DNA from 2 places in the Nesiotobacter zosterae genome. Region 1 is predicted to be linked to the other one. Evidence: riboswitches for the same ligand, from Rfam matches in the RefSeq annotation. Region 1 holds a riboswitch; the other holds the start of a gene.
The links. Region 1 has a riboswitch for S-adenosylmethionine ahead of Q3Y58_RS15500 (O-succinylhomoserine sulfhydrylase). Riboswitches for the same ligand answer to the same signal wherever they lie in the genome.

Region 1 (6,356 bases):
TGTGCCGCCGAAATATCGCACTACGATAATGCCGCAGTTGATGAGCCTGGCGCCGATCATGGTCTTGAGCATAGGCATGCCGGATGTTCCGGCGGGCTCGCCATCATCCTTTGCCCCTTCATCAATACGCCCCTCATCCAGCATGCGCCGGAACGCGGTGACATGATGGTTGGCTTTGCGGTGTTGATCGCGCAGTTCGGAGAGGCGGGTTTCGAAGCGGTCATAGGGAACCAGAAAAGCGAGGAAGCGAGACTTCTTCTCTTCCAGCTCAGCCTGAAATTCCCGAGTGACCGTATAGAGCGGCATGCGTTTCCGTGAGTTGTCTAGTTCTGCTTCTGAGGCTTTTTAAAGTGCTTGGACAGCTTGAGGGCCTGGCCCTGGTAGTTGGAGCCAATCCCCTCGCCATAGAGGGTTTCAGGCCGTTCCTGCATGGTTTCGTAAACGAGACGTCCGACTGTCTGACCATGCTCCACGATAAAGGGCACTTCATGAGAGCGTACTTCGAGAACAGCACGGGAGCCGGAACCTCCGACTGTCGAGTGACCAAAGCCCGGATCAAAGAAGCCAGCGTAGTGCACGCGAAATTCACCCACCAGCGGATCAAAGGGTACCATTTCGGCGGCGTACATGGGCGGCACGTGAACGGCTTCCTGCGACACCAGAATGTAAAACTCGTTGGGGTCCAAGATTAGCGAGGCATCGCCGCGGTTATAAATCGGCTCCCAGAACTCCTCCGGGGTTTGCGCTTCTTTCTTGTCCACGTCGATGACGCCAGTATGGCGTTTGGCGCGGTATCCGATGAGGCTATCCTTGCCCGTGCCCTTCAAGTCGATTGAGAGCTGCACGCCGCCGCCGATCAGATCGTCTCCGCCCGACACCAGTGTGTGCTCTTCATGCACCTTGAGAAGCTCTTCATCTGAGATCAGGGCATCTCCATTTCTGAAGCGGATCTGTGAGAGGCGGGTGCCTTCACGCACGAGGACAGGGAAAGTGCGCGGGGAAATTTCTGCGTAAAGCGGGCCGGAGTAGCCTTCGCGGACACTGTCAAAGGCGCGGCCTTCATCGGCAATGACACGGGTGAACACATCAATGCGGCCCGTGGAGCTCTTTGGATTTGTGGTGGCGGACAGGCCCTCAGGCAGCTTCAGGGCTTCCTGAAGCTTTACGATGTAAACGCACCCGGTTTCCAGCACGGCGCCTTTGGTCAGATCAATTTCATGCAAAATGAGGTTTTGCAGCTTGTCTTCCACAAGGGCACCGGGACCCGGGAGGAAAGAGGCACGAACGCGCCACGCCTTGGCTCCCAGCCGGAGGTCCAGGCTCGCAGGCTGGATCTGGTCTTCATCTGGTTTGCGCGGCGCCGAAATGGCCCCGGTTGCAAACATGTTGGCGATTGTTTTCGCAGGAAGAATTCCACCCATACCGGTAGGTCCCATGATCTGATTTGCTGTCTGCTCAACTGCAGTAAAGCGCAGCTCGTGTTTTCTCAAGTGACTTCCGTGATTACAGGACAATGAGGCACAGGCCAAGGCTTCTGTGATCTGGTTTTGAGGATACTTCAAGAAAGCAGGGCCACAAATTTGTTTGACGCACCCTTGTCTTTGGCCTAATCAAAAGGCCTGTTTTGTGGTGATTTGGGCCGGCCGGCTTGCTGCCACGTAAAATAAGTTGCTAAAGGGCCGGGTTCTTGTAGCAAGACCCTGGCTATTTCGGCCGGGGTTTTTTGTTTTCAGAAACGGGCCACTCTATGAGCAGGGCAGTTCTCGAAAACCGATGATGGCAAGGACGCATAATGAGCACAGACAACAAAGACACTTGGAAGCCAGCCACCAAACTCGTGCATGGAGGGACCACGCGATCCAGTTTTGGTGAAACGTCTGAAGCCATGTATCTGACACAGGGCTTTGTGTATGGCAGTGCTGAAGCGGCAGAGGCTCGTTTTCTGGGCGAGGAGCCGGGCTACATCTATTCTCGCTATGCAAACCCCACCGTCTCCATGTTTGAAAAGCGCATGTGCGAGATCGAGGGCGCAGAGGCTGCGCGGGCGACCGCCTCCGGTATGGCAGCTGTGCATTCTGCCCTGATGGCTTCAGTGAGGGCGGGCGATCACGTGATTGCACCGAAGGCCCTGTTTGGGTCTTGCCGATACATCATCGAGCAGTTGCTGCCTCGTTTCGGGGTCGAATCGACCCTTATTGACGGGACTGATTTTGAGCAATGGAAGGCAGCTCTGCGCCCGAACACCAAAGTCGCCTTCATGGAAAGTCCAACCAACCCGACGTTGGATGTGATTGATATTCAGGCCGTTGCAGATCTCATGCACAACGCCGGTGCGCGTCTGATCGTCGACAATGTGTTTGCAACTGCCATTTGGCAATCGCCTCTGGCGCTGGGCGCTGATGTGGTGATATATTCCGCCACCAAGCACATCGATGGGCAGGGACGCTGCCTCGGGGGTGTGGTGCTTTCTGATGAGAAGTGGATCACCGAAGAATTCCATGATCCTTATAAGCACACTGGCCCGGCCATGAGCCCGTTCAATGCCTGGGTGCTGCTGAAGGGGCTTGAAACGCTGCCTCTTCGCGTTGAGCGCCAAACCTATACTGCAGGCAAGGTCGCCAATCTGCTGGCTGAGCATGACGCTGTTTCTCGCCTTGTCTATCCTGGCCGTGACGATCATCCTCAGGCGGAGATCGCCAAGAAGCAGATGCGGGGTGGTTCGACCATGTTGGCGTTTGATCTTGCTGGCGGCAAGGAAGCGGCTTTCAAGTTCTCCAACGCGCTGAACATCGTGCAGCTTTCCAACAACCTGGGCGATGCCAAGAGCCTGATCACACATCCGGCAACCACCACCCACCAGAGTGTGGCGGAAGAAGCGCGACTTGAGCTGGGTATTTCTGACAAGACCCTGCGTCTCTCCATAGGCATTGAAGACACGGATGATTTGCTGGCGGATGTAGAACAGGCATTGGCGCAGGTTTGATCCGTCCTACGCCAGGGAACTCAAGGGCGCTCAGGCGCCCTTCTTGTTCATGCGCAACAGGTTGGCGTGAAAGCACCAGTGCGGCGCTGTTGGTTGACAGGCTTGTCCGTTGTCCCTATCACGGTGGACAAGGTTGAGAGGCCTGCCGCTCACGAGCCAATGGGCTTATGGTGAAGCTCTCTGTCATCACGGCATAACAAGCAGATCCCTAGTTTTCAGCGGTCTGCGGTAATGTGGGCACCCGCAGAGTAATGCTGATGACAATGAAAGGATGCTTTCATGCCCGCAGCTCTGTCTGTTCCAACCTTGAGCACTGCCAAGAAACGAGCCCGTGAAGTGCGCGCTAACCTTGCACTGATTGGGAAGGTGATCACCCATTCCGAAGCCTTGGAGCACGTTGCAAAGGAGCTTGGTTTTCGCAACTGGAATGTGGCCGCCGCACGCCTTTCCAACAGACCACAACTTCATCTTTCCATTGGTGACCGTGTCTCGGGCCGGTATTTGAAGCAGCCCTTCGAAGGTACTGTGCTCTCAGTTCACCCGATTGGCCACGGGGATGCCTATCAGTTGACGCTGCAATTTGACGAGGCGGTTGATGTGGTCAGATTTGAGAGCTTTTCTGCCTACCGGCAAAGAGTCAACGCCACCGTGTCACCAGAGGGCGTGACGTGGGCCAAAACCAGTGATGGCGCTCCGCATCTGGTGCTCGATCTGTAAAAGCGAAAGGGGTTGGCAGGAAGCGCAAGCGACTACTTCTGTCAGCCCTGATTTGAAGCTATGTGGTTGAGTTTGCTAATTCTTTTGGCTCGCCAGCGGAGGCGATGCCGGAAACCGTGCGATAGATGTCAATATGGCGGGAGATGACCTCGTTCCAAGTGATCGCCTTGTTGGACATATGTGCGCCTTGGGTCAATCGATCGAAAATGCCGTTTTCGTTGTTCATCACTTTAAGCAGTGTTTCCCGATCTTGCTTAAAGTCCCCTGATAGGAACAGGCCGTTCTCGCCGTCGACAATCAAGTCTCTTGTTAGTCCAACAGGCGTGGTCAGGACTGGCGTCCCAGAGGCAATAGCTTCCGGAATGTTCGCTGGCCCTCCTTCATGCGCACTGAGCATGAGAAGGAAGTCAATCTCCTTGTAGACCTCCGGAAAAAGCTGGTAGGGCAGGAACTCATAACAACGGCAGCTAAAGCCAAAGCTCTCTAAAAGGGCGGCATCCTGACTTCGCCCTTCCCCAATCAGATAAAACTCTGCGCTGCCCGGTGGAAGGGTTTGAAAGATCTCTTCCAGAAGGACCTCTCCCTTGACGCGGCGGCCATAGCGCCGTGAGATGAAGCCGAGCTTGAGAGGTTCGCCAGTTTTGTATGTACGGAGAGGCTTTTTGCTGAAAAGCTTGGGATCGTAGCCATGGGGAACCACCACTGTGTGGTGCATTCCGTGTTGGGCTAGAAACTCCGCTTGACCCGTGTTCAGGCAGATTATGCGCTCTGCTTGACGGTACTTTGACTCGAAGCGGTCAAACGATACAAAGGGGTCGCTGTCCTCCAGGTCGTGATGGACTGTCACAACGCTGCGTGCAGGCAGGTGCTCTTCAAGCTGCGGTCTGTGAAAGTGATAGATGTCCGCTCCTGGAAGTGCCTTTTCTGAGATCGCAAGGTCAAACCGGCCGTCTCTGGCAAATCTCCTGAAAAGGTCCGCGAAAATCTTGCTGCCCAAGTCCCGGGTTATGACGAAGTTCACTTTCATGCCAACGCCTCTTCGAAGGTTGGGCGAATGCTGATTTCGCTGGCCTTGGATTTGATATGTGGGAGGCTTTGGGGCTCCTGGAGCATCGCCGAAATTCGATGTAAAGGACAGTTGTTGGCGAGGAACAGGTGATCCAATATCATGAATGAGAGATACGCCTCCAGACCTTCGTATTCCTCCAAGGAAAGCGTGCAGACGAGCTTGTTGTCTTCGACAATTTTCCGCAGTTCACCTGTGGAACTCAGATTATTGGTAAACCCACCTTGGTCGTAGAAGGCACCACCTATTACGTAAGGCTTGAAGCCTTCCAGAGCGGCCTCAATCGCGCCTTGCGAGCACAGCGTGAACACGCCGCTGCATTCTCTTAGAAGCTGCCGCAAGTTCGAGTTTTCCAAAAGCACAAGGCGTTCTTTTTGGTGAGCTGGCAGGCATTCTTGCCAGTCTTGGAGATACTTGAGCGTCACGTTGCCGAGATCACCGTACTTTGCCGTTTCCCAAGGATGCGCCTTGAATACGACAAGTGCATCTTCATCTGCCAGCAAGGCCTCAATCATTTTCTTGTAGGCAGGAATCGTGGACAAAACCGTGCCATCGCCCGAGATGATGGAGTAATCATTGATCACTTGTCCGAGTATCAGATGGACGTTTTGGTAGCCTTGTGTAAATGAAAGAGCCTGCTCTGGCGGCTGCGTAACATTCTTGTTCTTCATTGAGCGAAAGGCATTGTGGGCCTGAATGGCTCTGATGCGCTTTGCCTTACTGTCGAGATCTGAGTTCAGATCAGCCACGATGTGATTGGAATGTCGGCTGTTCGAAGAATTAGAGATTGGTGTGTATCTGTGCTCCAGATAAAAGTGATTTCCCGTGAGAAATGTTTCGGCTACATAACACCTGACTTGTGTTTTTCGCAGTATTTGCATGAGTGTCCTGCAGTATATTCGGGACCCTGAAAATATGACTGCGATATGTTGTTTGTCCAAGTCAGGTATTTTCTGCCAGAAATCGAACCAAAAAAGCGCGGCGGCATAGCAATTTAACAGAGTGGTGCGGTCATGTTCCCAAGCAATATCGAAAACAACTGCGCTGTCTTTCTCTATTTGTTGGCTTTGCCAGTGCTTGAGGTGAATGCGGGCACATAGCAGCTCCTCAAACACCAGTTCTCTGATCGGAGTGCTGTGCCGCTTTAAAGCCTTCAACTCGGCGGATGATTTGTTTTCAATATTCTTCAAGTATGAGGCTAGTGCTGAACTGTGTTCGTCATAATTGCCGTTGGCTTGCATCAACTGGAAGGCATAGGTGTCTGGCTTGATGCCCAGTGTTACTTGGGCTTTTGAAGCCTCGAGGTACTTGTGAAGAGAAGAGAAATTTCGCCGGTTTAGGTGGAAGTCTTCTGTGAGCAGTAGTTTGGTTCGCCGCGATGACAGGGGTGCATGAAGTTGGTGGTTTAATCGCTCGCTACTCCTCCCATACTCCCTAGCGAAATATTGATCAGTAGTGACAGTTGTAAACGGCACTTCAGCATTGCCGTCTGCAACTTTTTCTTCCAGGCGTTTGATGTTAAGTCGCATGGTGCGAAGTTCAATCAGACTTTTCAAATACCCGATGAAGCGCAAATAGAAAAACTTCAAA
Region 2 (6,356 bases), on a different contig from region 1:
GCGTGGGTATCGTGCTGTGGCTGCTCTGGGTTCCTCAAAACCGGCGCTACTTCCTCAGATGGCAGCTCTGGGCTGGAGGCGCGCTGGCTGTTCTTGTCTTTTCTCCCGTGTTGATCTGGAACGCCAACCACGAATGGATCTCTTTCACCAAGCAGTTTGGCCGGGTTGTCGCGCGCGAGTACACCCTGAAGTATATCGGCGAATACGTTGGTGCAGTTGCTGGTCTTTTAAACCCGCTGATTTTCATTCTGGCTGTTGCGGGCGCGGTGCCGTTGGTCAAACGGTTCATGCGAAAAGACAGTGTGGGCAGCCTTTTGGTGCTCACAATTCTTCCGTTCCTCGTCTACCTGACGCTGCACTCTTTTCATTCGCGCGTCCAGGGCAATTGGCCAGCGCCCCTATACCCAGCCTTTGCGTTGTTTGCCGCCTATGCCATAGCGCGTGCTTCCGCCAAGCGCGCCGCATGGCAGGAAAAGCTGGCGTTCGGTGCGCTGGGGCTCGGCTTCATCGCTGCATTCCTAGTGTACATCCACGCCCTCTCTCCGCTCTATGATGGTTTGGCTCGAAAAGACCCAACGCACCAGTTGCGCGGTTGGCAGGAGATTGGCGCGGCAGTAGAAGAACTGGCCCTTGCATCAGACGCTGAATGGGTGATCACGTCCAGCTATGGTATGACGGGGCAATTGAGCAACGCTTTGAAACGCTCCGGACTTGGCGTCTATCAGTTCAACGAGCGCTTGCGCTATGCAATGATCCCTGAGGGCCTACAAGAGCCCAAGGGCGAGCGCCTGCTCTATGTCGTAGAGGAGCGCCGGGATCGTTCATCTGAGCTGGAGAAATATTTCGAGAAAGTGGAGCGACTCACTGAGATACCCCGCAAAACGGGTAGTGCTCGCATAGAGGGAATCCGCATTTATCTTCTAGAACATCCTGAGGATACTGGTGGTTTTGTGCCGCCACCCCTCAAAAACGAGTGATATGGGAGCTATCACCTTGCGTTATCTCCTCCGTGCGTTTTAATTGAAATGCTCGGACAAGGTGAGTCCGCAAAGGCGGGGCCCCATGAAACGCATACTGCTCACCAGCTTGGAGTTTGGCACAAGCTTTGGTGTGGATCGGGCGATCTGTGATCTGATCATCGCAGGCCGCTTGTCCGCAGTGGGATGCGTTGTGACAGGCGACTTGTGGCAAAAAGAGTTCTATCAGCTGCGTGATGTTGTCTCTTGGGCCGAGCAAAACACCAAGGTCGGTGTCACCATTCGGCTGTCGAAAAGCGCAGCTCCTCTCACGCTGATGGGAGAAAGTGCCTTCGGCGCTCAGTTCCCCTCAAAACTCTGGTACTATATGCGGGCACCATTAAATCTGTTGCCCGATGAGATCTTGGAAGCAGAGATCGCTGCCCAAATTGAGCTGTTTCAACAAATCTACCTCCGTGCGCCCGCATTCATCGCACTTGATCAGGATTTGATGGCCTTCAGCGCCGTTGCGCAGCGTGTGCTCAACGTTGCATCTTTGATGAAAGCGCCAAAGCCCGCTCTGGTGGGGCCAGCAGGGGATCATGACAAGAATTCACGTTTCCATCGGGGCGCCAAGAAAGCCGGGCTGGAGACCATTTTCTCTGGCCCAACTGTGCCAGTTGACGGAGATGAAACCGATCTGCGCGAGTTTTTCTGGCATGGGCTGGACGTTCCCTTTGACCACTCAATGGTTTTTTGTCAGCCGGCTTACTCCGAGAACAAGGGCGACAAGAAAGCAATCAAAGATGAAAATGCCCGCGAGCGCCAACTGCGCTTTCTAAGCAGCGAAGAGTTTCCTTACTTGCTCAACGAAAAAGATATCTTCTTGTTTTGATTGGGGTATTCATCATAGGGGCTGGTTGCTCTGCGGCATTCATGTGTTTGTGAAGCGAAGCCAGACAAAAAACAGACGGCTTGGGTTGACTAGCATAGCTGAAATAAACAATATCCGGCTGATGCAGTGACAGCCGTCACAGATGTGCAATCTACCAAATTTCGCCACATGTTTGGGTATAACCGACAGGCAATCGTAGACTTGGGCAATTCTCGCGTTCTTCGCAGTTGACGGTAGTCCTTTTGCAGGGCGACATAGGACACAGTGTGACATGCAAGAATTCATAGAGCTTCTGAAACAGGAGCCTGATCTTTCTGTTCTACCAGACGCTTTCTCCGAAGAGCTCTCAAAGATTGTGCAGCCGATGAACGTCAAGTCAGGCACCGTGCTGTTTGAGGCAGGGGATCCTGGCAACGGGTGTTACGCACTTATTGAGGGTACGGTCAAAGTGTCGGTACTGTCTGTTGACGGCAGTGAGCAGTTGCTTGCGGTTCTGGGTCCGGGCAGTGTGGTCGGTGAGGTCGCCCTTCTTGATGATCGTCCACGCTCCGCGACGGTCACGGCGCTGAAAAACTGCCGCCTTGGATTTATCTCGAAAAATGCCTTCTATCGGTTCGCGGACGACAATCCGGTCGTTTATCGACATATGCTATCAATTGTCGCAGGTCGCCTCCGGAACTCAAATGATGCGCTGGCAGCGCGCTCATTTCTGCCGCTGACCGGTCGGGTGGCGCAGACCTTGTTGCAGCTTGCCGAAACCTTCGGCAAGGATCTTGGCGATGACAGAATCCTTATACATTATAAGCTTAGCCAGGCAGAAATCGCGAATATGGCAGGCGGCGCTCGCGAAAACGTTTCCCGAGTTTTGAACAGCTGGAAGAGAGAAGGCACAATAAGCAGGCTCTCTGGTTACTATGCTCTGGAAAAACTAGGTGTGTTACGGGCACAAGCCAAACTTTGATAAGTGAAACTGCTATGACGCAGCGCACAATAATAGTACTATAGTAGTACCTGTTGTTGCTATAAACAAAATCAAAGTGAGTAATCGCTATGCACACTGAACTCTACGACATCCGCCCGTTGGCGGAACGTAGCCCGGTTCACGCTTCTTTGGAGCATGAACACGTCAACGCTCTGGTTTCTTCTCTGGTAGAGCTTTTGGAAGATCACTCTTCCCTAAAGGAAAGACTTGCTGAGGTATCTGGTGGCGACTGGTCAGACCATGTCTATCGGATGACCCAGTTCTGGAAGACGGCGCTTTTACGCTGCCAGAGCTACACTGGCCGGCCCGCATATCTGTTTTCAAACAAGGCGCATTTGTTCCAACAGGATGATCTGGACCAATACAAGGCTTTGTTCCGCGCGGCATGCGCAAAGACCATTCCCCTGCCGGCTCAAGCGGCTGTGGTCAAGGTTGCCGACACTGTTGCAGATAGCCTCAGTCAAGCTATGTTCGGTACTCCACGGACGATGGCAGCTTAACGGTCGGTATCATCCAGACCAACGCTGCTGGAATGAGAGGAATACTGATCGAATGACAGATGCTGCTAAACAAGCAGAGGTCGAGCTGCCGGTGGGCGAGTTGACCACGCGCACGATGGCAATGCCAGCAGACACAAATGCCTCCGGCGACATTTTCGGCGGCTGGGTTGTGTCTCAGATGGATATTGCCGGGGGTATTTGTGCAGGACAGTTTGCACAGGGCCGCGTTGTTACAGTTGCCATCGACAGCATGACCTTCATCCGGCCAGTAAAGGTTGGTGACGTTTTATGTGTCTACACTGAGGTGACCAAGGTAGGCCGTAGCTCAATGGAGCTGAACATCGAAGCCTGGGCCTTGCGCCACCGCTTTGGCCATCGCGAACGCGTGACACGCGCCAAGTTCACCTTTGTGGCAGTGGATGACGAGGGACGTCCGCGCGAGATCAGCGAAGAACAGCGCAAAGCCTTTCCGGACTAGTTTGAACGGCGGTTGGGCTTAAAACGGAAGAGCCTGCGCGCTTAGAGGGCGGGCAGGCTGAGTGGCTTGCGACGAAATTTGCTTCGCAGGGCGTCATACTCACGCGGTCGGCGCAGCACTGTCTCCGCGAACAATCCCTCATCGATCACTGTCGAGCATCCCTTGCTCCACAGATTGACCAAGGTGCCATAGCGCTCAGCGCGTTCCTCTGCTGACAGGAGAGGGATTGCATCGTTCTCGGCTGGTTTGGGAAGGCGGCTCACGATGCCCTTGTGCAGCACAAGGCAATCGAGCAAATAGGCGGCTGTGAACTCACCGCGAAGATGCGCCACCGCTTCACGCAGTGCAGACGGCACATGGTCGTGAATGCGAGTTTGCCACTGGGAGTGGGGCTGTCCTGTAAGATCTAACAAATAATCCTCCATCGGTTTCCCGAGGAGGACTGGCGCAAATTCCATTTCAGTACCGCTTTGTTGCCGATCTCTCGAAGTTGCCTTCAAGTTTCAGCCGCATCCCGATTGCGGAAACCACCTTGCCCGGTAAGGCAGGTTGGCGAGGGCGCCAGCCCTTCTCTTGATGATGCATTCGGTATGCCACTGGAACTTGAATAAATCAAGACCTCGCGTCGGCGGTTTTCTATGGTCTGTGTATAGCGTCAGTGCCATCTCAGGCGACTTTAGCAGCCAAACGTCAGAGTCTCGTTAAAACTGGGCAACTTAGGGGCATTGGCCGGTTGAAGCCGCCTCTCTCCGCAGGTTTTGTGGTTCTTCCCCAAGAGTTCTTCATAGATACGCGTTGCGCACTGCAATCGGGCCTTTGCGGCAAGACGGTACCAGACAGCGCGAATGCGGGCGCCGGATAGAGCTGCCGCCCCTATGGAGAGCTAAGTCGCAGGCAAACAAAAAGGCGGTCCTGCAGGACCGCCTGGATCGTTCTTACTCGGCCAAGCCTTACAGCTCGCTAACCTTTATGGTGAGCTTTCCCTTGTTGCTGCCGTCAAATAGTTTGTTGATGGCAGTTGGGGCGTTCTCCAGACCTTCAACCACATCAAGGCGGTATTTCAACTGGCCTTTCCCGAGATACTCACCGACTTTACCCAGGATTTCCCCAAAGCGATGCCAGTGATCAGTCATCACAAAGCCTTTCATGGTAAGCCTTTTCTTGATCATGGCGCTTAACTCAGGACCAGAAGGTGCCTCTGTGGAATTGTAGGTCGAAATCAATCCACAAAGCGCGATCTTGCCGTGGGCCTTCATGTTGTAGAGCGCCGCCTGAAACGGAGCGCCGCCGACGTTTTCAAAATGGATGTCCAGACCGTCTGGGGCAAAGTCGTGAATGCCCTTCATCAGGTTGTCGGTCTTGTAGTTCAGCGCCGCATCAAAGCCGAGCTCGTCCGTCAGCCATTTACACTTCTCTTCGCTGCCTGCAATGCCGATAACCTTCAGGCCGTCGGCTTTTGCCATCTGTCCCACCAGAGAGCCTACCGAGCCGGCCGCCCCGGTAACGCATAGGGTCTGGCCCGCCTGAGGCTCCAGAATCTCCTTATAGCCACAGTAGGCTGTGGCACCCGCGAGCCCCAAAACGCCCATATAGGCATCCATTGGAACGGCCTGTGGAAGCACGTTCACTTCCTCCGGTGCTACATCAGCATACTGTGTCCACCCCAGAAAGCCTGAAACCCAGTCGCCTTCCTTCAGCTTGTCGGTCTTGCTCTGCGCCACGATGCCAGTGGCAATGCCGCGCATGGTGCTTCCAAGCGGAATTGGCGGCACATAGCTGTTTTCATCCGCACTCATCCAGCCGCGCATTGCCGGATCAAGAGAGAGGTAAACAACACGAATGCGGGCCTTGCCCTCTTCCAGCGCCTCCAGCGTTTCGGTGCGAGCTTCAAAGTCCGTTGGCTTGATGTCGCCAATTGGGCGTGCCGCCAAGAGAATGCGTTGGTTTTGCATCTATGCCTCCTATAGGTGTATCTGCATACACATTGCCATTTGCAAAAAGTTACCTCTATAGTCGATTTGGAAAGCTAAATTTGCAGAAAGTGCAAAAGTGAAATCTACCCGGTTACTCTGTTTCATCAAGACCGCAGAGCTTGGCAGCTTCTCGGCAACGGCCACAGCGTTGAACATGCAAGTGTCGTCGGTGACGCGTCATGTCACGGCACTGGAAGAGGAGCTGGGTGCGCGCTTTTTCAACCGATCACGCAAACGCATCACGTTGACTGAGGCAGGTGGCTTGTTCCTGCCATTTGCCAAGAGGATCTTGGAGGAGGAGAGGCGTGCAAGAGAAGCGGTCAACGGGCTGCAAACCGCGCCAACAGGTGAACTGACCATCAGCTGCACACGTGCTTTTGGCGAATATTGGCTTGCCGCGCGCCTGCCGAAATTCATGGAGGCCTTTCCCCATGTGCAGCTAGCGCTTCAGTTTGACGATCGCGTCATAGACCTGAGTTCAGAAGGGGTTGATCTTGCCATTCGCATTGGCGCTCTTACCGACAGTGGCTTGATCGCACTGCGAATTTTGGAAAATGAGTTTCTTTTGGTGG

Region 2: another riboswitch for S-adenosylmethionine. It lies ahead of Q3Y58_RS05230 (hypothetical protein); the one in region 1 lies ahead of Q3Y58_RS15500 (O-succinylhomoserine sulfhydrylase).

The regions. Positions count from the first base shown of each region.
Region 1 is NZ_JAWXVZ010000010.1:130,607-136,962, reverse strand. It holds gene Q3Y58_RS15510 (IMPACT family protein) at 1-306, opposite strand, end outside; gene Q3Y58_RS15505 (2'-deoxycytidine 5'-triphosphate deaminase) at 324-1,421, opposite strand; SAM riboswitch at 1,617-1,695, shown strand; gene Q3Y58_RS15500 (O-succinylhomoserine sulfhydrylase) at 1,793-2,983, shown strand; gene Q3Y58_RS15495 (glyoxalase superfamily protein) at 3,263-3,700, shown strand; gene Q3Y58_RS15490 (glycosyltransferase family 4 protein) at 3,759-4,727, opposite strand; gene Q3Y58_RS15485 (capsular polysaccharide export protein, LipB/KpsS family) at 4,724-6,355, opposite strand.
Region 2 is NZ_JAWXVZ010000003.1:112,034-118,389, forward strand. It holds gene Q3Y58_RS05205 (glycosyltransferase family 39 protein) at 1-977, shown strand, start outside; gene Q3Y58_RS05210 (ChbG/HpnK family deacetylase) at 1,063-1,851, shown strand; gene Q3Y58_RS05215 (Crp/Fnr family transcriptional regulator) at 2,123-2,812, shown strand; gene Q3Y58_RS05220 (globin family protein) at 2,902-3,333, shown strand; gene Q3Y58_RS05225 (acyl-CoA thioesterase) at 3,386-3,811, shown strand; gene Q3Y58_RS05230 (hypothetical protein) at 3,853-4,224, opposite strand; SAM-I-IV-variant riboswitch at 4,271-4,396, opposite strand; gene Q3Y58_RS05235 (NADP-dependent oxidoreductase) at 4,762-5,763, opposite strand; gene Q3Y58_RS05240 (LysR family transcriptional regulator) at 5,861-6,356, shown strand, end outside.